DNA from 2 places in the Pseudomonas sp. MPC6 genome. Region 1 is predicted to be linked to the other one. Evidence: predicted binding sites of a transcription regulator. Region 1 holds the regulator's gene; the other holds the start of a gene.

What was found. The regulator sigma-54, encoded in region 1, starts transcription at its own class of promoters, with help from an activator protein. The targets are predictions, from matches to a motif close to ANTGGCATNNANNTTGCTNT.
Region 2: the regulator sigma-54 is predicted to act here: its motif matches at 4,507-4,526, upstream of ELQ88_RS11750 (pilin).

What each region holds. Positions count from the first base shown of each region.
Region 1 is NZ_CP034783.1:5,933,211-5,943,663, forward strand. Features, by position in the region: gene mlaD (outer membrane lipid asymmetry maintenance protein MlaD) at 1-449, opposite strand, end outside; gene mlaE (lipid asymmetry maintenance ABC transporter permease subunit MlaE) at 449-1,246, opposite strand; gene ELQ88_RS29640 (ATP-binding cassette domain-containing protein) at 1,246-2,055, opposite strand; gene ELQ88_RS29645 (KpsF/GutQ family sugar-phosphate isomerase) at 2,334-3,308, shown strand; gene ELQ88_RS29650 (HAD family hydrolase) at 3,308-3,832, shown strand; gene lptC (LPS export ABC transporter periplasmic protein LptC) at 3,840-4,412, shown strand; gene lptA (lipopolysaccharide transport periplasmic protein LptA) at 4,399-4,947, shown strand; gene lptB (LPS export ABC transporter ATP-binding protein) at 4,947-5,672, shown strand; gene ELQ88_RS29670 (RNA polymerase factor sigma-54) at 5,856-7,349, shown strand; gene raiA (ribosome-associated translation inhibitor RaiA) at 7,424-7,732, shown strand; gene ptsN (PTS IIA-like nitrogen regulatory protein PtsN) at 7,745-8,209, shown strand; gene rapZ (RNase adapter RapZ) at 8,212-9,069, shown strand; gene ELQ88_RS29690 (HPr family phosphocarrier protein) at 9,085-9,360, shown strand; partial or broken gene ELQ88_RS29695 (ZIP family metal transporter) at 9,443-10,173, opposite strand; gene ELQ88_RS29700 (superoxide dismutase) at 10,204-10,453, opposite strand, start outside.
Region 2 is NZ_CP034783.1:2,072,205-2,082,657, reverse strand. Features, by position in the region: gene ELQ88_RS11780 (MFS transporter) at 1-396, shown strand, start outside; gene ELQ88_RS11775 (transketolase) at 415-1,263, shown strand; gene ELQ88_RS11770 (transketolase family protein) at 1,260-2,282, shown strand; gene ELQ88_RS11765 (hypothetical protein) at 2,356-2,763, opposite strand; gene ELQ88_RS11760 (DUF2628 domain-containing protein) at 3,095-3,520, shown strand; gene ELQ88_RS11755 (tetratricopeptide repeat protein) at 3,942-4,379, shown strand; gene ELQ88_RS11750 (pilin) at 4,581-4,994, shown strand; gene dusA (tRNA dihydrouridine(20/20a) synthase DusA) at 5,275-6,270, shown strand; gene tal (transaldolase) at 6,449-7,375, shown strand; gene rssC (anti-sigma factor antagonist RssC) at 7,654-8,136, opposite strand; gene rssB (two-component system response regulator RssB) at 8,136-9,317, opposite strand; gene ELQ88_RS11725 (VacJ family lipoprotein) at 9,876-10,453, opposite strand, start outside.

The DNA.
Region 1 (10,453 bases):
ACGGTATTGAGCAGGAATTTACCGATCAGGTCCTCGAGCACCAGCGACGACTGGGTGTCGTGGATAGTTCCACCATCCTTGAGCAAGCCTTCTTCGCCGCCCACGCTGATACCGATGTACTTCTCGCCCAACAGGCCAGCGGTCAGGATAGATGCAGTGGAGTCGGTCGGCAGATTATCCACCGATTTTTCAAGCTGCATGGTCACTCTGCCGGTGAAACTGTCGCGGTCCAGATCGATCGCCGTGACCTTGCCGATGGTCACACCGGCCATGGTCACTTTAGCTCTGACCGTCAAACCGGCGATATTGTCGAAATAGGCATAAAGTTTATACGTATCGGTCGTTGCGCTCGGGGACAGGCCACTTACCCGCAACGCCAGCAACAGCAAAGCCAGGATGCCAGCCAGCAAGAAAAGGCCGACACCGATTTCCAGGGTGCGGTTTTGCATCAGAAATCTCCAAACATCAAGGCGGTCAGAATAAAGTCCAGGCCGAGCACTGCCAAAGAGGCATACACCACGGTCTTGGTAGTGGCACGACTGATCCCCTCGGAAGTGGGCTCGCAGTCATAGCCTTGGAATACGGCGATCCAGGTCACGACAAAGGCGAAGACGATGCTTTTGATGATGCCGTTGAGCACATCGTCGGCAAAGGTCACGCTGTTCTGCATGTTTGACCAGTAGGAGCCTTCATAGACCCCCAGCCAGTCGACGGCCACCCACGAACCACCCCAGATACCCACCACGCTGAAGATCATCGCCAGCACCGGCAGGGAAATGAAGCCGGCCCACAGGCGCGGGGCGATGATGTACTTGAGCGGATCGACACCGATCATTTCCAGGCTGGACAATTGCTCGGTGGACTTCATGTTGCCGATTTCGGCCGTCAGGGCCGAACCTGCGCGCCCGGCGAACAGCAAGGCGGTGACCACCGGCCCCAGTTCACGCAGCAACGTCAGCGCAACCATCTGCCCGACCGCCTGCTCCGATCCATAGCTGGACAGGATGTTGAACCCTTGCAGCGCCAGCACCATGCCGATGAACACCCCGGAGACCACGATGATCACCAGGGACATCACGCCCACCGAATGCAGTTGCTTGACCAGCAGCCCGAAACCGCCGCCGATACCGCCGCGGCCGAACAGGGCATGAAACAGGAATATCGCCGAACGGCCAAACACGGCCAGCACATCGATGCCGGAATGGCCGAAGCGGCGCACTCGTTCTAGCAGTGAAATCTTGCGCATCAACGCTTCCCCAGAAGATCTGCGCGGTAATCCGTCGCTGGAAAGTGATAGGCGACCGGTCCGTCAGGGTCCCCCGTCATGAACTGACGGATACGGGGTTCACTGGAATTCATCAGTTCGTCAGGCGTGCCCTGCCCCAATACCTGCCCGTCACCCACCACATAGATGTAGTCGGCAATGCTCGCTGTCTCGGCGAGGTCGTGGGACACCACGATACTGGTGATGCCCAGCGCATCGTTGAGCAGGCGGATCAGGCGCACCAGTACGCCCATGGCGATCGGGTCCTGACCGACAAAGGGCTCGTCATACATGAGGATCTGCGGATCGAGGGCAATCGCCCGGGCCAGCGCGACACGGCGCTTCATGCCGCCGGACAGTTCGTCGGGCATCAGGTCGATGGCGCCACGCAAGCCCACGGCCTGCAATTTGAGCAGTACAATGTCCCGGATCATTTCTTCCGGAAGCTCGGTATGAACCCGTAGCGGAAAGGCGACGTTCTCGAACACATCGAGATCGGTGAACAGCGCGCCGCTCTGGAACAGTACGCCCATGTGCTTGCGAGCATCGAACAGGTCGCTGCGCGACAGCTTCGGCAGGTTCTGGCCGTTGACCCAGACTTCGCCCTTGGTCGGGCGCAATTGGGCACCCATCAAACGCAACAGTGTGGTCTTGCCACACCCGGAAGGCCCCATGATGCCGGTGACCTTGCCGCGCGGTATACGGATATCGACGTTATTGAAAATGCTGCGCGCACCGCGCTTGAAGGTCAGTCCCTTCAGCTCGACCGCGTAGGCGTTATCGGCACTCATCTAAACTCCTTGCGATGCAGCCTCTCACTCGGACGCCTGGCTTTCTTGCGAAAGCACATGCCTCCCCGGGCAGGGCCGAACTGGCGGCGAACTATATCACTGCAAAGGCCAAGCGCCCAAGGCCCAAGCCGGTTCATGTTCAGCAACCCGGCAGGGTAAAAGCGTGTATTTGATGGGATTAAGTAACAGGGAGTGACAAAGCGCGACGAACTTGCGTGAGGGTTTCGATCATTACCGCTATAATCGCCGCCTTTTCATCAGGCTATACGATTTCCGACATGAGCCAATCCAGCGACCTGATTCAGTCTGCACAACGCACCATCCGCCTCGAACTGGAAGCCGTCACCGGCTTGTTGCCCCGTATCGACGCGGATTTCGTACGCGCTTGCGAGATGATTCTGGCCAGCAAAGGCCGCGTGGTCGTGGTCGGCATGGGCAAGTCAGGGCACATCGGCAACAAGATTGCCGCCACCCTGGCCAGCACCGGCACCACGGCTTTTTTCGTGCACCCGGCCGAAGCCAGCCACGGCGACATGGGCATGATCACCCGCGATGACATCATCCTGGCCCTGTCGAACTCCGGTTCGACCAATGAAATCGTGACCCTGCTGCCACTGATCAAGCGCCTGGGCATCCAACTGATCAGCATGACCGGCAACCCCGACTCGCCGCTGGCCAAGGCTGCCGAGGTCAACCTCAACGTGCACGTCGAGCACGAAGCCTGCCCGTTGAACCTGGCACCGACGTCGTCGACCACCGCGGCCCTGGTCATGGGCGATGCCCTGGCCGTCGCGCTGCTCGAAGCCCGCGGGTTTACCGCTGAAGATTTCGCCTTTTCCCACCCCGGCGGCGCCCTTGGCCGACGCCTGCTGCTGAAAGTCGAAAACGTCATGCACGCCGGACAGGAACTGCCGCAGGTCCAGCGCGGCACCCTGCTCAAGGACGCGCTGATGGAAATGACCCGCAAAGGCCTGGGCATGACCGTGATTCTCGAAGCCGATGGCAAACTCGCCGGGATCTTCACCGACGGCGATTTGCGCCGCACCCTGGACCGCGCCATCGACATCCATCACGCCACCATCGACCAGGTCATGACCGTTCACGGCAAGACCGCTCGCGCTGAAATGCTGGCCGCCGAAGCCCTGAAAATCATGGAAGACCATCGAATCAACGCACTGGTGGTGGTGGACAAGGAGGACCGTCCGATCGGCGCCTTCAACCTGTCCGATCTGCTGCGTGCAGGAGTAATGTAATGACGACCGACCTGCTGGAACGCGGCAAGCGCATCAAACTGGCGGTATTCGACGTCGACGGCGTACTGACCGACGGACGCCTGTACTTCCTGGAAGACGGCAGCGAATTCAAGACCTTCAACACGCTCGACGGCCAGGGCATCAAGATGTTGATGGCAGCCGGCGTGCAGACCGCTATCATCAGCGGGCGCACGACCCCGGTGGTCGAGCGACGCGCGAAGAACCTCGGCATTCCACACCTGTACCAGGGTCGCGAAGACAAACTGGTGGTGCTCGACGAGCTTCTTGCCAAACTCGGCCTAAGCTATGAACAGGTTGCCTACCTCGGCGACGACTTGCCGGACCTGCCGGTCATTCGCCGCGTCGGCCTGGGCATGGCGGTGGCCAGTGCCGCCAGTTTCGTGCGCGAACACGCCCACGGCATCACCCAGGCCCGTGGTGGCGAAGGTGCCGCTCGCGAATTCTGCGAATTGATCCTGCGCGCCCAGGACCGCCTCGATGCGGCCAACGCCGCGTACCTGTGAGCCCACTATGCTGAGCAAAAAGATTCGCAATTTCCTGGTGTTCGGCTGCATCGCCGCCCTTTTCGCGGCGGTCGGCTACTGGAACATCAGTCCGGAGCGGTTCCTCGACAAGCCGGTGGCCAAGGCCGATGAAACCCGGATCGACTGGTACGCGACCAACACCCATAGCGTGCAGTACCTGCCAGACGGCAAATTGCAGTACGACATGACGTCCGACAAGGTCGAACACCTCAAGGCCACTGATGTGACGCTGGTCAGCAAACCTGACCTGAACATGTTCCGCGGCACCGAGTTTCCGTGGCATGTGCAGAGCGAACGCGGCGAAGTCAATTCCGGCGGAACCGAAGTCGAACTGATCGACTCGGTACGTATCGCCCGCACCGACGAAAAAAAGCGCACGACCATTATCACCAGCAGTCGCATGACCGTGTTCCCGCAGCAGCAATATGCGCAGACCGTGCAACCCGTTAGAATCGACGGCGCTGGTGGCGTGTCGACCGGCACGGGCATGAAAGCGTATTTGAAAGAAAGCAGGATACACCTGCTATCGAACGTAAGAGGACAGTATGAGGCTCGTTAAAACCCTCCCTATTTTGCTCAGTCTGGGCGCAGCACTGGGAAGCGTGAGCGCCTGGGCTCTGCCGGACGATAGAAACCAGCCTATCCGCATTCAGGCCGACGACGCCCAACTGGACGACAAGCAAGGCATCGCCACCTACAAAGGCGATGTGATCATCACCCAGGGCACGATGAAGGTCACCGGCAACACCGTGACCATCACCCGCACCGCTTCCGGCGACGTCGACGTGGTGACCTCGGTGGGCAACCTGGCCTACTTCGAGCAGATGCAGACTGCCGGCGACGCCAAGCCGGTTCAGGGTTATGGCGTCACGATCCAGTACCATGCCTCGCAAGACCGCGTTGTGCTGATCGATCGCGCCAAAGTCATCGACAAGGACGGCAACGTCACCCAAGGCGAAAAAATCGTCTACGACACGGTCAAGAAACTGGCTAACGCTGGCCGCGCCACCGGCACCAAAGTCACCGAAGAACGCCCGCGCATCGACATGGTGATCCAGCCGAAAAAGAAATCCGACGAGCAAAAGGCCCAGTAATGGCAACTCTGAAAGCTCAGCATCTGGCCAAGAGCTACAAGAGCCGCCAGGTCGTGCGCGACGTCAGCCTGTCCATCGACAGCGGTCAGATCGTCGGCTTGCTTGGCCCTAACGGCGCCGGCAAAACCACCTGCTTCTACATGATTGTCGGCCTGGTACAGGCCGATCAGGGCCGCGTCCTGATCGACGACCTTGACGTCAGCCACCAGCCGATGCACGGTCGCGCGAAAGCCGGTATCGGCTATCTGCCGCAGGAAGCGTCGATCTTCCGCAAACTCTCGGTAGCCGATAACATCCTGGCGATCCTCGAGACCCGCAAGGAACTCGACAAGGCCGGTCGCCGCAAGGAGCTGGAAAGCCTGCTGCAGGAATTCCACATCCACCACATCCGCGACAACCTCGGCATGAGCCTGTCCGGTGGTGAACGCCGCCGCGTGGAAATCGCCCGGGCACTGGCCACCAACCCGAAATTCATCCTCCTCGACGAACCTTTCGCCGGCGTGGACCCGATTTCGGTGGGCGACATCAAACAGATCATCCACCACCTCAAGGCCAAGGGCATTGGCGTGCTGATCACGGACCACAACGTCCGCGAAACCCTGGATATCTGCGAAACCGCTTACATCGTCAACGATGGGCAACTGATCGCCGAAGGCGACTCTGCCACCATCCTGGCCAACGAACTGGTCAAGGAAGTGTATCTGGGCCATGAGTTCCGCCTGTAGCGTTGAGGTGTCCGCCTTGCCGCTCAAGCGCTTGTCTCGATAAAAAATCAACACTTTTTTATTGTTACAGCGCTCTAGGCAAACGCTAAAGTTTCGGGCATATAATTTGCTTATGTTTGGCGCTCCGGCGCCCTGTAGTGGATGGCGCATGTGCGCCGGCGAATAAGGTGTTAAGCCCCTGCCATGAAACCATCGCTAGTCTTGAGAATGGGCCAGCAGCTGACGATGACACCGCAGCTGCAACAGGCCATCCGCCTGCTCCAATTGTCGACCCTGGACCTGCAACAGGAAATCCAGGAGGCCCTGGAGTCCAATCCGATGCTCGAACGCCAGGAAGAAGGCGACGACTTCGATAACGCCGACCCCTTGGCCGACAAAGCCGAACAGCTCCCCAATGCCGACGTGTCGGAACCCTCCTACCAGGAAACCGCCCCGACGGTGGATAACCTCGAGGAAGGTGACTGGAACGAGCGCATTCCCAACGAACTGCCCGTCGATACCGCGTGGGAGGACGTTTACCAGACCAGCGCCAGCAGCCTGCCGAGCAACGATGACGACGAGTGGGACTTCACCACCCGTACATCGGCCGGTGAAAGCCTGCAAAGCCATCTGCTGTGGCAACTGAACCTGGCACCGATGTCCGACACCGATCGCCTGATTGCCGTGACCCTGATCGACTGCATCAACAATCAGGGTTACCTGGACGAAACCCTCGAGGAAATTCTCGAAGCCTTCGACCCGGAACTGGACATCGAACTGGACGAAATAGAAGCCGTCCTGCATCGCATCCAGCAATTCGAACCCGCCGGCATCGCCGCCCGCAACCTGGGCGAATGCCTGTTGCTGCAATTGCGCCAATTGCCCGCCAAGACCCCGTGGCTGGCCGAGGCCAAGCGTCTGGTCAGCGATTACATCGACCTGCTTGGCAGCCGCGACTACAGCCAGCTGATGCGCCGCATGAAGCTCAAGGAAGATGAACTGCGCCAGGTGATCGAACTGGTGCAGAGCCTCAACCCGCGGCCTGGCTCGCAGATCGAGTCCAGCGAAGCCGAATACGTCGTCCCCGATGTCATCGTGCGCAAGGACAACGAGCGCTGGCTGGTGGAGCTGAACCAGGAATCGGTGCCGCGGCTGCGGGTCAACGCCCAATACGCCGGTTTCGTGCGCCGCGCCGACACCAGTGCCGACAACACCTTCATGCGCAATCAGTTGCAAGAGGCCCGCTGGTTCATCAAGAGCCTACAGAGCCGCAACGAAACCCTGATGAAAGTGGCCACCCAGATCGTCGAGCATCAGCGCGGCTTCCTGGAGTACGGCGACGAAGCCATGAAACCGTTGGTGCTGCATGACATTGCCGAGGCGGTGGGCATGCACGAGTCGACGATTTCCCGGGTGACTACGCAGAAATTCATGCATACCCCCCGGGGCATCTATGAACTGAAATACTTTTTTTCCAGCCACGTCAGCACCTCGGAAGGCGGTGAATGCTCGTCCACGGCGATCCGCGCGATCATCAAAAAACTGGTTGCAGCGGAAAATCAGAAAAAGCCGTTGAGTGACAGCAAGATCGCTGGTTTACTGGAGGCACAAGGCATTCAGGTGGCTCGCCGCACCGTCGCCAAGTACCGCGAATCCCTCGGGATCGCGCCTTCGAGCGAACGCAAGCGGTTGATGTAGAGCCACGCCACAGCGTTCCAGTGGCAGGCATTTCTGCCTGCCGCTTTATGCACTGGCAACGAAGGAGAAGCTGTATGCAAGTCAACATCAGTGGACACCAACTGGAAGTGACCGAACCTCTTCGCACCTACATCGGCGAAAAGCTCGAACGATTGGAGAGGCATTTCGACAAGATCACCAACGTGCAGGTCACGATGACGGTCGAAAAGCTGAAGCAGAAAATCGAAGCCACGCTGCATATTCCCGGCAATGAAGTGGTCGCCAACGCGGAACATACCGATATGTACGCGGCGATCGACGCATTGACCGACAAGCTGGATAAACAACTCAAAAAGCATAAGGAAAAGACCCAAAGCCTCCTCCAGGGCGCGACCGGTCGTTAACACTCCCAACCCATGATCCGACTTGAAAGCATCCTGACCCCCGGCCGTTCCCTCGTGAACGTGCCGGGCGGCAGTAAAAAGAAAGCCCTCGAGCAAATTGCCAACCTCATCCATAAAGAAGTCCCGGATCTGGAGATGCAAGATGTCTTCGAGGCTCTGATTGCCCGTGAAAAACTCGGCTCGACCGGTTTTGGCAACGGCATCGCCATCCCCCACTGTCGCCTCAAGGGCTGTACCGCACCCGTCAGTGCCTTGATGCATCTGGACGCACCCATCGATTTCGACGCCATCGACGGTGCCCCGGTCGACCTGCTGTTCGTACTGCTGGTCCCGCAAGCCGCCACCGATGCGCACCTGGAGCTGCTGCGGCAGATCGCCAGCATGCTCGATCGCAAGGAAGTACGCGAAAAGCTGCGCAGCGCCCCGAGCAATGAAGCCTTGTATCAGGTTGTCCTGGACGAGCAAAACGGTCAGTAATCATGCGCTTGATCATCGTCAGTGGCCGTTCCGGCTCAGGTAAAAGTACCGCGCTCGATGTTCTCGAGGACAACGGCTTTTACTGCATCGACAACCTGCCTGCCGGGCTTTTGCCGGAACTGGCCGAACGTGCACTGATCCACACCGAACTGGCCCAGCCGCTGGTTGCCGTGTCGATCGACGCGCGCAACTTGCCGAGCCACCTGTCGCGCTTCCCCGAGCTGCTGGAAGAAGTCCGCAGCCGGCATATCCAGTGCGATGTCCTGTACCTGGACGCCGACGAAGAAACCTTGCTCAAACGTTTTTCGGAGACCCGCCGGCGTCACCCCCTGAGCAACGCCAACCGCTCACTGGCGGAAGCGATCAGCGATGAAACCACCCTGCTCGGGCCGATCGCCGACCTCGCCGATCTCAAGGTCAACACCACCAACCTGAACCTGTATCAGTTGCGCGATACCATCAAGCTGCGCCTGCTGAATCAACCGGAACCCGGTACGGCGTTCCTGGTGGAATCCTTCGGCTTCAAGCGCGGCATGCCGGTGGACGCCGACCTGGTGTTCGACGTGCGTTGCCTGCCGAACCCCTACTGGAAGCCGGAGTTGCGTGAACAGTCCGGGCTCGATAAGCCGGTCGCCGACTACCTGGCGGCACAGCCGGACGTCGAAGAAATGTTCCAGGACATTTCTACCTACCTGCTCAAGTGGCTGCCCCGCTTTGCGGCCAGCAATCGCGCTTATGTCACCATCGCCATTGGCTGCACCGGCGGGCATCACCGCTCCGTCTACCTGACCGAACGTCTGGGTCAGGCCCTGCAAAAAACCCTGAAGAACGTCCAGGTCCGCCACCGCGACCTCAGCTAAAGGATTCACATCGCGATGCCTGCTCTGGAAATCGAAATCATCAACAAGCTGGGCCTGCACGCCCGTGCGTCTGCAAAATTTGTCGGCGTCGCCGGTCAGTTCAAGGATTGCTCGATCAGGGTAGGACGTACGCCGGAATCTACGGTCGATGGCAAAAGCATCATGGCGATGATGATGCTCGCGGCTGGCAAGGGCACGAAAATTCATCTGAGCACGGAAGGCGAGCAGGAACAGGAAGCGCTGGATGCGCTGGTGGCGTTGATCAACAACTACTTCGATGAAGGCGAGTAAACGTCAACAGATCGCAGCCTCGTTGCACCTGTAGGAGCTGTCGAGTGCAACGAGGCTGCGATCTTTTGATCTTAAACTTTCTTCACGCCAACGCCGTATCCATCACCATCATCAAACAAAACCCGACCAGCAACCCCAGGCTGGCCAGCTTATCGTGACCATGCCGGCGCGACTCCGGAATTACTTCATGGGTAACCACCAACAGCATGGCCCCCGCCGCCAACGCCAACCCCAATGGCAGCAACATCTCGGCCAGGCTGACCAGCCAGGCGCATAACAGCGCGAAGACCGGCTCGACCAATCCTGACGCCGCACCGATCAGGAATGCCTTGACCCGCGACATCCCTGCCCCGGCCAGGACCAACGCAATCACCAGCCCTTCCGGCACATCCTGCAAGGCGATGCCCATGGCCAAACTGTCGGCATCCGGCATCCCGCCGCCGGCCGAGACGCCCACTGCCATGCCTTCCGGTATGTTGTGAGCGATGATGGCAAACACAAACAGCCAGATTCGCGGGGGAATCACCGGATGTTCAACGGTCCCCACGAGCATCACCCCGGCGCCGAAGCCCAGCAGCGTATCGCTGACCGCCTGGGGCATCTGCCGAATCACCAACACCGGCACCGCGCCCAACGCCGTACCCAGCGCGCAGATCGCCCCGCCTTGCAATGCGCGTAACAGTTTCGGCTCCAGGTCCAGCCACGCCAGCCCATGGACGACCAATAACGTCATGCCCGCGCCAGCAGCAACAGCGATCCCAACGCGTAACGAAACATTCGTCCACTTCCGATCGCCAGTGTTTCAGTGCCCATAATCAGCCTTGGATGGTTTTTATAGAAAACTCAAGCCAGCGCTGCCTGATAGCGCGCGCTGACTTGTGGCCAATTGATCACGTTGTAGAACGCATTGATGTATTCCGGACGGCGGTTCTGATACCGCAGGTAATAAGCGTGCTCCCAGACATCAAGGCCGAGAATTGGCGTATTGCCGCTCATCAACGGGCTGTCCTGATTGCCGCTGCTTTCAACGATCAACGTCTTTTGCGGCGTGACACTGAGCCATGCCCAGCCGCTGCCGAACCGGGTCAGCGCG
Region 2 (10,453 bases), 3.0 Mb from region 1:
TATGCCGGACGCAGTGGCGACAAACATCGCGAGCGCCGCTGGCACCTCATCATACCGATGATCACGGGTGCCATCGGACTGACTCTGGCGGCAATGATGGGGGGAAATGTGACGCTCTCCATTCTGAGTCTTTGCCTGGCCGCTTCCGGAATTCTGGCCGCGACGTCGATGTTCTGGATGTTACCCACCACGTTGCTCGGTGGCGTGTCTGCCGCCGCAGGCATCGCGGCGGTCAACAGCTTCGCCAACCTCGCCGGCTTCTGCTCGCCTTACCTGATCGGCTGGATCACCACCCTCACCGGCTCCAGCGCCATCGGCATGTATCTCATCACCGGCGTACTGGTGAGCGGAGCTTTGTTGGTGCTGCGCATTCCCGCCGCCCTGGTCAATCGTTGATTTAACGGAGTTTTTAGCATGACTACCCATCTTTCATACGCCTCATCCAAAACCCTGGTGGAGCGCGCCCACAACATTCGTCGGCACGCGCTGCAAATGGGTCAAGTCCAGGGCCAGGGCTATGTCGGCCAGGCCCTTGGTGCCGCCGACCTGCTGGCAGTGTCCTACTTTCACGCACTGAACTATCGGCCGGAAAATCCGCAGTGGGAGGAGCGAGACCGCTTCTACCTCTCCATCGGTCACTACGCGATTGCGCTGTACGCAGCGTTGATCGAAGCGCAAATCATCCCGCTCGATGAGCTGGAAACCTACGGATCGGATGACAGCCGGCTGCCGATGTCGGGCATGGCGACCTACACCCCGGGCATGGAAATCACCGGCGGTTCGCTGGGTCAGGGCCTGGGCATCGCGGTCGGGGCCTGCCTGGGCCTCAAGCGCAAAGGTTCATCTTCCTTCGTCTACAACTTGCTGTCGGACGGCGAACTGAATGAAGGCTCGACCTGGGAAGCGGTGATGTCGGCCTCGCACTGGAAGCTCGACAACCTGATTGCCATAGTCGACGTCAACAACCAGCAAGCCGATGGCTACTCCAGCGAAATCCTCTCGTTCGAACCGATCGTTGATCGCTGGCAGGCATTTGGCTGGTTCACCCAACGGGTCGATGGCAATGACCTGGAGGCACTGGTCGCCGCATTCGATGCCGCGCGCAACCATCCCGGCACGCAACCGCGAGTCATCATCTGCGACACCAAAATGGGTAAAGGCGTGCCCTTCCTCGAAAACCGCGAGAAGACCCACTTCATCCGTGTGGAAGAGCACGAATGGGATCTGGCACTGAGCAATCTTGAAGAAGGAAAAAACCAATGAGCAACGCAACCAACACGCCGACTTCATTGATCAAGCCGCCAAAAAAGCGCCTGACCACCTCGGCGATGATCGCTTCGATTGCCTCTGAAGGCCAGGCCACCCGCTCAGCACCTTTTGGCCATGCGTTAGCCGCGCTGGCGGATCAGCGTTCAGACATCGTGGGCATGTCCGCCGACTTGTCCAAGTACACCGACCTGCACATTTTCGCCAAGGCCCACCCGGATCGTTTTTATCAAATGGGCATGGCCGAGCAGTTGTTGATGAGCGCAGCAGCGGGGATGGCCCGGGAAGGCTTCGTACCCTTCGCCACGACTTATGCCGTATTCGCCTCCCGCCGCGCCTATGACTTCATCTGCATGGCGATTGCCGAGGAAAACCTCAACGTCAAAATCGTCTGCGGCTTGCCCGGCCTCACCACCGGTTACGGCCCAAGCCACCAGGCCACGGACGACCTGGCGATCTTCCGTGCCATGCCCAACCTGATGATCGTCGACCCGTGCGACGCGCTCGAGATCGAACAGGCAGTGCCTGCCATCGCCGCTCACCAAGGGCCCGTCTACATGCGTTTGCTACGCGGAAATGTGCCGCTGGTGCTGGACGAATACGGCTACAAATTCGAGATCGGCAAAGCCAAAACCCTGCGTACCGGCAATGATGTTTTGATCATCTCCACCGGTCTAATGACGATGCGCGCGTTGGAAGCGGCCAACGAACTTCAAGCTGATGGCGTTGATGTGGCCGTGCTACATGTACCGACGATCAAGCCCCTGGATGAACAAACCATTCTGGCTGAAGCCAGAAAACCCGGTCGACTGGTCATTACCGCGGAAAACAGCTCCATCATCGGTGGACTGGGTGAGGCGGTTGCCACTGTCCTGCTGCGGAACGGCGTAACACCCACCTTCAGGCAAATAGCCTTACCGGACGCCTTCCTCGATGCCGGGGCGCTGCCAACACTCCATGATCGCTACGGTATTTCAACTCAAGCGGTTTGCACGCAAATCAAAGCCTGGCTGTAACTGCAGGGTGCAAGGCACCTGGACACAGGTGCCACCCGGGAACATCTCCAGGACTATCGGCCATCGGCGCTGATTACCTGATGTTGCCGGAGACTGTTTTAGTGTCGCCCTTATGAACCTTGCAACTCACATCACCCGACATGGTAGTGACATCGCCATTGATATCACCACTCTCGACATGGCCGCTCATGGTGCGGACGCTGCCGACATTGCCGGTGACCTGAACCCTGCCAGCGGCCGTTTCAACCGAGGTGGGGTTACCGTTCACGACGACGCTCACCGGCCCCGTCACTGGCACAGCCTGCTCGACGCCATCGACCACCACCCGGTTGCCGTCAACGCTGATGTTTTTCCCGGTGTAGGTAATGCCATTGATGGTCACGGTCGCGCCGCCCGTGGCAACCTCCAGCTCGCGGGCTTGGGCGAAGCTCGAGAAGTACAGCGCAGCAATCATCAGGGCCAGCTTCTTGGTGGTCGACATGTCAGCGCTCCTTCGTTCAGGTGGTTACAGGGTAATAGCAGGCCGCCGTTAACAATTCACCCTTATTTCTGCTGTTGGTGACGGTCGGCAAGCCATTGTGCCTGGCAGTTGATGTCAAAGCAGCAGCATCAGCAATGGCGGGCAGGTTTTGCGTTCTGATCCCGAGCCTGCTCGCGGCTGAACATAATGGCTTGTGAAATTTCCTACGCTGCCGGAGACTCAAGTCGCCACCGCTACTGGCCTGCGGCCTACAAAAACGCCTTGCCAAACGCACTGAAGGAAAACCTGGTCGATCTCTCGACCAGCAGCGCCCCCCAAAAAAGGACAGAACATGAGCAGCACGGATGAATTGCAAAACCACGATGCCAGCCCAAAATGGAAAGAGCGATTCGCTTTTTTCAATCAGCACGGCAGCCCCAAAAACCCCGACTTCAGTTCGGCGCTCAAGCAGCTACCGACCCGCAAACGCATGCTGATCAATATCAACTTCATCGCGATTTTCTTCGGACCGATTTACCTTTTCGTGCTTGGTTTGTGGAAAAAGAATCTGGCGCTGATAGGGATCATCGTTGTCGTCAGCTTCAGCCTGTCGTTGATCTTCACAATCCTGGGTCATGAATTGCCCAATGCCTTGGGCAGCGGCCTGAACGTCGTCTTTGCACTGATGTACGGGTTGAGCGCCAACTATGCGTATTACCTGAAGCAGGAAAAAGGCTCGCAAGGGTGGAACCCGTTTGAAGGGTTGAAGATCGTCTGAATGACTTGCGGGATCGAAATGTATCCTGCCGGGATAAAGGAAGGCGCGCTTTCTAGAGCGCGCCTTTTTCATTGGGCCAGCACAAAATGCTGATCAAACTACACCGTGCAACTACTTGACCTCACTTCGTTGCCCTTTCTTCGCCGCCGTAGACCAACTGGCCAAAATCCCAGCCATAGGGCGCGAAGGCCGGGTCACCTGGCCTGAGGACAGCAGTCCCCGCAGCTGGAGCATCGGCAGGATTATTGCTTCCATTTCATTTCAAATCCGCCACCCAAGTCGACAACGGGCCTATTGTTGCAAGACGACATTCTGTTCGGCAGAGTGGGTCTCAATACCGTTACTGCTTGCCACTCGCTAATGCCCATTTCAACCCTAAGGAGAAATTATGCGATCGATAGGTCTTGATTCAGCAATAGCCATGAGTGAGCACAGCAAACGCACCTGGTGGCGCAGAGTGTCCGCCAAAGTCGTAGGCCGTACCGGCAGCGATCGGGGAAGAACGATGGTTGCGCTGGATGACGTCCTTCCCTTCATCTCAGTCCCGCTCACCTATGAGGATATTGATCTGATCATTTCGGCCGATGCGGGAAACGCCGATGCGCAAAACGATCTGGCCCAGATGTTCGATGAACTTGGAAAGCATGAAGTGGCGTTGTATTGGTGGCGCGCTTCAGCCGATCAAGGGCACCCTGATGCCATGCACTATCTCGGCAACTGCTTCATCTGCGGCAAGGGCGTCTCCAAAGATGAGAACACTGGAATCATGTGGATCGCCAAGGCCGCTTCCTTCGGACACGTGGTGGCCGGAGGGCAAATAAATTCTCTTCTACGGTTTACCAACACTGGAGCACGCTGAATGGCCTGACATTCAGTGGCACGAGCCAAGCCGTGCCAATGCCCAATAAGGCGCAATCAAACCTATGCCAAGTTGTTTTCAATTGAACGCAGAGCCGGTTTCTGCCGGGGTATTGCTACTCGCCGAGACTGGCATAGCCCTTGCTTGACAGCAATCAGCAACGCTGTTTCTGCCGTTAAATTGACCTAAAAGGATGTCTGAATGAAATCTGCACAACAGGGTTTTACGCTCATCGAACTCCTGATCGTCGTTGCGATCATTGGGATTCTGGCCACATTCGCTATTCCGGCTTATTCGGATTATGTGGCCAAAGCCAAGGTCGGTGCGGCAATAGCGGAGATTTCCCCTGGGAAAACTGGGTTCGAGGTGATGGTGAATGAAGGGAATACTGCCAACATTACCCCGGCTGCAATCGGTCTGCAAACCACCACACCTAACTGCGATATAACAACGACCCAGGTAGCAGCCTCCAACACTGGCACAATCGCCTGCGCCATCAAAGACAACCTTGCCGCGACAGGTAGCGTTACCTGGACGCGAGATACCGCCGGTGCGTGGACTTGCAAATACAGTGGCGACGCGAAGTATGCCAGCAAGGGCTGCCCTAAAGGATAACGTGCCAAGCAGTAGCGACGATGCACGTTGAACAGCAATAACTGGTCAAGCGGGTCCGCAAAGGACCAATGACGCTCCTCTCGAAACCGTCCTGGTGACGAGAGGAGCGTTCGCTGCATCTGGTGGCTAGCCCCTAGATGATTCTCTGGTTTATTTGAGCATCCCCTTCGCCTGGAGCTCACAGCATCCTGCCCCCCGGGCGGATGGGACTGCCCAAACCCCAACGTCTCAATCCTGATAAACTCTCCCTCCACCCAGCCCCACCGATTCCAGATCCCCAATGCCCCCAATCACCGCCACGCCCGCCCCGCTCTCCCGCCGTTTCTCCGTCGCGCCTATGATGGATTGGACCGACCGCCACTGCCGCTTCTTCCTGCGCCTGCTCTCCAAACACGCCCTCCTCTACACCGAGATGGTCACCACCGGCGCGCTGCTCAACGGCGATCACGAGCGCTTCCTGCGTCACAACGAAGCCGAGCACCCGCTGGCCCTGCAACTCGGTGGCAGCGTGCCGCTGGACCTGGCCATGTGCGCGCGCATGGCGCAGGACCATGGGTACGACGAGGTGAATCTGAATGTCGGCTGCCCGAGTGATCGGGTGCAGAACAATATGATCGGCGCGTGCCTGATGGGGCATCCGCAGTTGGTGGCCGATTGTGTGAAGGCGATGCGCGATGCGGTGTCGATTCCGGTGACGGTGAAGCATCGGATCGGGATCAATGGCCGGGACAGTTACGAGCAGTTGTGCGATTTCGTCGGTACGGTGCGGGATGCCGGGTGCACGAGCTTTACGGTGCATGCGCGGATTGCGATTCTGGAGGGGTTGTCGCCGAAGGAGAACCGCGACATTCCGCCCCTGCGTTATGACGTGGCGGCGCGGTTGAAAGAGGATTTTCCGGAGCTGGAGATTATTCTCAACGGCGGGATCAAGACGCTGGAGGCTTGTCGCGAGCACTTGCAGACGTTCGACGGGGTGATGCTGGGCCGTGAGGCCTATCACAACCCTTATGTGATGGCCGAGGTCGATCAACAGCTGTTCGGCAGCACGGCGCCGGTGATCAGCCGGGCCGAGGCGCTGGCGCAGTTGCGGCCCTACATCGCGGCGCATATCGATGCCGGTGGTTCGATGCACCATATCACCCGGCATGTGCTGGGACTGGGCACCGGTTTCCCGGGGGCGCGCAAGTTTCGGCAGTTGTTGTCGGTGGATATTCATAAGGCTAAAGAGCCGTTGGTGTTGCTGGATCAGGCGGCGGAGTTGTTGGAGGGGCGTTAACGGTCGCCCCGGTTGAACCTGTGCCCGGATTTGGCATCGTAACTATCGATACCGCGCCCCGCCTTTCAAACACCCGTTTTCAGGTTGTTGCCGCCGGGGCCATCGATACACGCACACGCCCTTGAGTGGCTGTCAGCGCTCGGGTAATGTCACCAGACCCATAGGACAGAGCACGCCCATGACTTCCAAGCTGGATCAACTCAAACAAATGACCACCGTGGTTGCCGACACCGGCGACTTCGAAGCTATCGCTCGCGTTAAACCCGTGGACGCTACCACCAACCCTTCGCTGCTGCTCAAAGCCGCGGCCATTTCCGGTTATGCCGAGTTGCTGAATGCGTGCGTTCACGACTGCAAGGGCGATGTCGGCCTGGCCAGCGACCGTTTTGGCGTGGCGGTAGGGCAAGAAATCCTCAAGGTTGTACCGGGCCGTATTTCCACTGAGGTGGATGCGCGCCTGTCGTTCGACACTGACGCCGTATTGAAGCGCGCGCACCGTCTGATCGACCTGTACGACAAGGCTGGCGTGGGCCGTGACCGGGTGCTGATCAAGATCGCGTCCACCTGGGAAGGTATCCGCGCTGCCGAGCAGTTGGAAAAGGAAGGCATCCAGACCAACCTGACCCTGCTGTTCTCCTTCGCTCAGGCCGCGGCTTGTGCCGATGCCGGGGTGTTCCTGATTTCGCCGTTCGTGGGCCGTATCTACGACTGGTACAAGAAGGCCAACGGCAACGACTACACCGGCGCGGATGATCCGGGTGTGCAGTCGGTGACGCGGATTTATAACTACTACAAGGCCAATGACTACAAGACTGTGGTGATGGGCGCGAGCTTCCGGAACCTGAATCAGATCGAGCAGTTGGCCGGTTGCGACCGCCTGACCATCAGCCCGGACCTGCTGGAGAAGCTGGCGGCGGATAACGGCAAGCTGGAGCGCAAATTGGCACCGGGCAACGCCGGTGAGGCGCGTTTGAGCCTGAATGAAGCGCAGTTCCGTTGGTTGTCCAACGAAGATGCGATGGCGACCGAGAAGCTGGCCGAGGGTATTCGTCAGTTTGCTCGGGATCAGGAGAAGCTTGAGGCGTTGCTGCAGGCCAAGTTGTGATTTAGGTCGGAGCGATGCAAAAAGGGCGGACCTTGGGTTCGTCCTTTTTTTTGCGTTGAGTTTGGGTGTTGGGTGGCTTCGCGGCGGGGGATGTGGTGTTTGTTATGGCGCCTTCGCGAGCAAGCTCGCTCCTACAGGGGGCTGTGTCGTCCATGAGGGATGTGGACGACGCTGAGCTTGTTGGAGCGTGGCTTGCCCGCGATGGGGCGGCATATTCAACTGCGTGGTGACTGGTCCGGTCTCGCTCCCACAAGGGGGAGCTGGCCATTGATTGGGGATCAGTGCCGCTCGAGGGCATTTACCAGGTCGTGGAAGGCTTCACGGTTGGAGTCGTTCAGGCCCATGAGGATCTTGTGCGCTTCGAGCACTTTGATCCGCACCACTTCTTCGGACTGGTCCTGGTCTGGCAGGTCGGTCAGGCACTCGGGGCACGGGATCGGGCGGTCAACGATGTTGAACACCTGCTCGAAGCCCATGGACTGCAGCAGCCGGGTGATGTCTTCGTGGGTGGTGACGACGGTCGGCAGCAGGCCGACCTTTTGCCGCGACAGGATCGACAGTTTGGCCAGCAGGCCCAAGGTGGTGCTGTCGATGCTGCGGGTTTCGGTCAGGTCGATCACGATCGCGTTGAAATTCAACGAAGTGAAGATCCGCTCAATAGTCGCATCCAACGCCGAACACAGGGTCAGGCGAACTTCACCGACGAACTTGAGGACGAAGGTGCCGTCCTGCTCGGCGAACTGGATTCTACCGGTACTCATCAAAGATTCCTGCTCAACACCAACAGGGCGATATCATCCGGCATCTCCCCCAGCGTGGCCAATCCAAAAACCTGCCGCAGACCATCCAGGCTGCCGCCCGCTGCCTTGACCCGTTGGGGCAAAGCCGCTTCTTTTTCTTTGAGTGTCGGTTCTGGCAAAAGGTCCAGGATGCCGTCGGACATCAGCGTCAGGCTGAATGTCGGCGGCAGCTCCAGCAGGTGGTCTTCGTAGGTGGCTTCATTGAAGAGGCCCACCGGCAGACCACGTCCTTCCAGATAACGAACACTGTCTGGCGTGTACAACACAGGCAACGGCAAATGACCGCCGATGCTATAGGTCAACAAACCTGTCTCCTCGTCGATGACTCCACCGACCATTGTGACGTGTTTACCCAGCTTACAACTGATCAGGCCTCGGTTGATATGACCAAGGACCTCTGAAGGCTTGAATTCCGGCAATGTACCGCTGCGCTTGGATTCGAACAGCAGGCGCGTGGTCATGAACTTCAACAGCACGGTGACGAAAGCCGACGAGGCGCCATGCCCGGACACATCGGCGAGGTAGAACGCGACCCGGTGGTCGTCGACCCGAAAGTAGTCGACGAAATCGCCCGACAGGTACAGCGACGGGATGATCTGGTGCGCAAACTGGAACTCGTCGATGCTCCAGGGACTGACCGGCAACATGTTCATCTGCACCTGGCGACCGGCGTTCTGGTCTTCCTGGAGCAGGTTCAGGCTGGCCTCGAGCTCACGGTTGGCCTTTTCCAGCTTCTCGCGGTAGCGCTGGTTTTCCAGCAGCAGGCGCGCACGATCCAGGGCCCGGCGCACAGAGTGCTCGAGCACCGCCAGATCTTCGAGGGGCTTGATCAGGTAATCCGCCGCGCCCAGGCGCAGGGCCTCGACCGCATCGTTCATCACGCCGGCGCCCGACACCACGATGACCGGGGTTTGTGGCGATCGCTCGGTGACCTGGCGGATGAGTTCGAGCCCGCCCATCTGCGGCATGCGCAGATCGCAGATGACCAAGTCGGGCTTGAATTGCTCGAATACCTGAAGACCCTGCTGGCCATTGCTGGCCTGCAAGACGCTGAAACCACTGTCTTCCAAGTAGGCGGCGAGACTCGCTCGCACTACTTCGTCATCATCGATTATCAGCAGCGTGGCACTGGTTTTTGGCATGTGGGCAAACGGCGCCAGAATTAGGTTGGCGTAGCAGGCAGGGGTTTTGACCCGGCTCACACTACTGGATTCGCTTTCTAGCCTCTCCGTCGCACCGTTTTCGGGAATTTGCCCTACACACGGGTACACCAGAGGTGCCCTTCTAAGGCGCAGACGGTACTCCCATCCGCGGGGCGTTTCAAGCTCACGCCGATGGTCGCTTGACGTCTTTGCTTGCCAAATGACCGGGAGTTATAAAAACCGGCTGGAGCGTAACTGGATGGAAGGTCGTAACCTGCCGATTTAACAGGTATTTCGTCATTCACCGAATTAAACAACTGTAGGAGCGAGCTTGCTCGCGATGGTCTCAAGGGCGACGCGTTTATTCAGGAAATACGCGTTATCGTTGACGTCCATCGCGAGCGAGCTTGCTCCTACAGGGTGTTGCGTTTGTTCAGGGAGCGCGCGTTATCGTTGGCGTCCATCGCGAGCGAGCTCGCTCCTACAGGGTGTTGCGTTTGTTCAGGGAGCGCGCGTTATCGTTGGCGTCCATCGCGAGCGAACTTGCTCCTGCGAAGATCAGAAATCGTCTTCGACCTGGCCGTCCTTGACCCGGAATTCGCGATTCTGCAGGTACGCATTCCGGATGAAGGTGTATTTGTCGCCGCTGATCAGCTTCTCGGCCGACAGCAGGCTGGCGCGGGTGTCGATGATGTAAAGGCCCATGATCGAGTTACGCAGCGATACGTCGTCCATGTAGCGGTAGGGGCCGGTGTAGCCGTCGACATACTTGGACGGCGCGTCACGCAGGGTGCTTGGGCCCAGAAAAGGCAGCATCACGTAAGGCCCGCTGCCCATGCCCCAGTAACCGAGAGTCTGGCCGAAGTCTTCGTCGTTGCGCTGCAGGCCCATCTTGGTGCCCACGTCGAAGAAGCCCAGCACGCCGAAAGTGGTGTTGAAGATCAGGCGCGCAGTGTCGACACCGGCGGCGGCCGGCTTGGCCTGCAAGAGGTCGTTGGCCAGGTTGGTGACGTCACCGACGTTGCGGAACATGTTGTGGATGCCGTCTTCGAGGAACTGCGGCGTCACGAACTGGTAGCCTTGAGCCAAGGGCTTCAGGGCATAGGTGTCGAGCACGTCGTTGAACTTGTAGATCG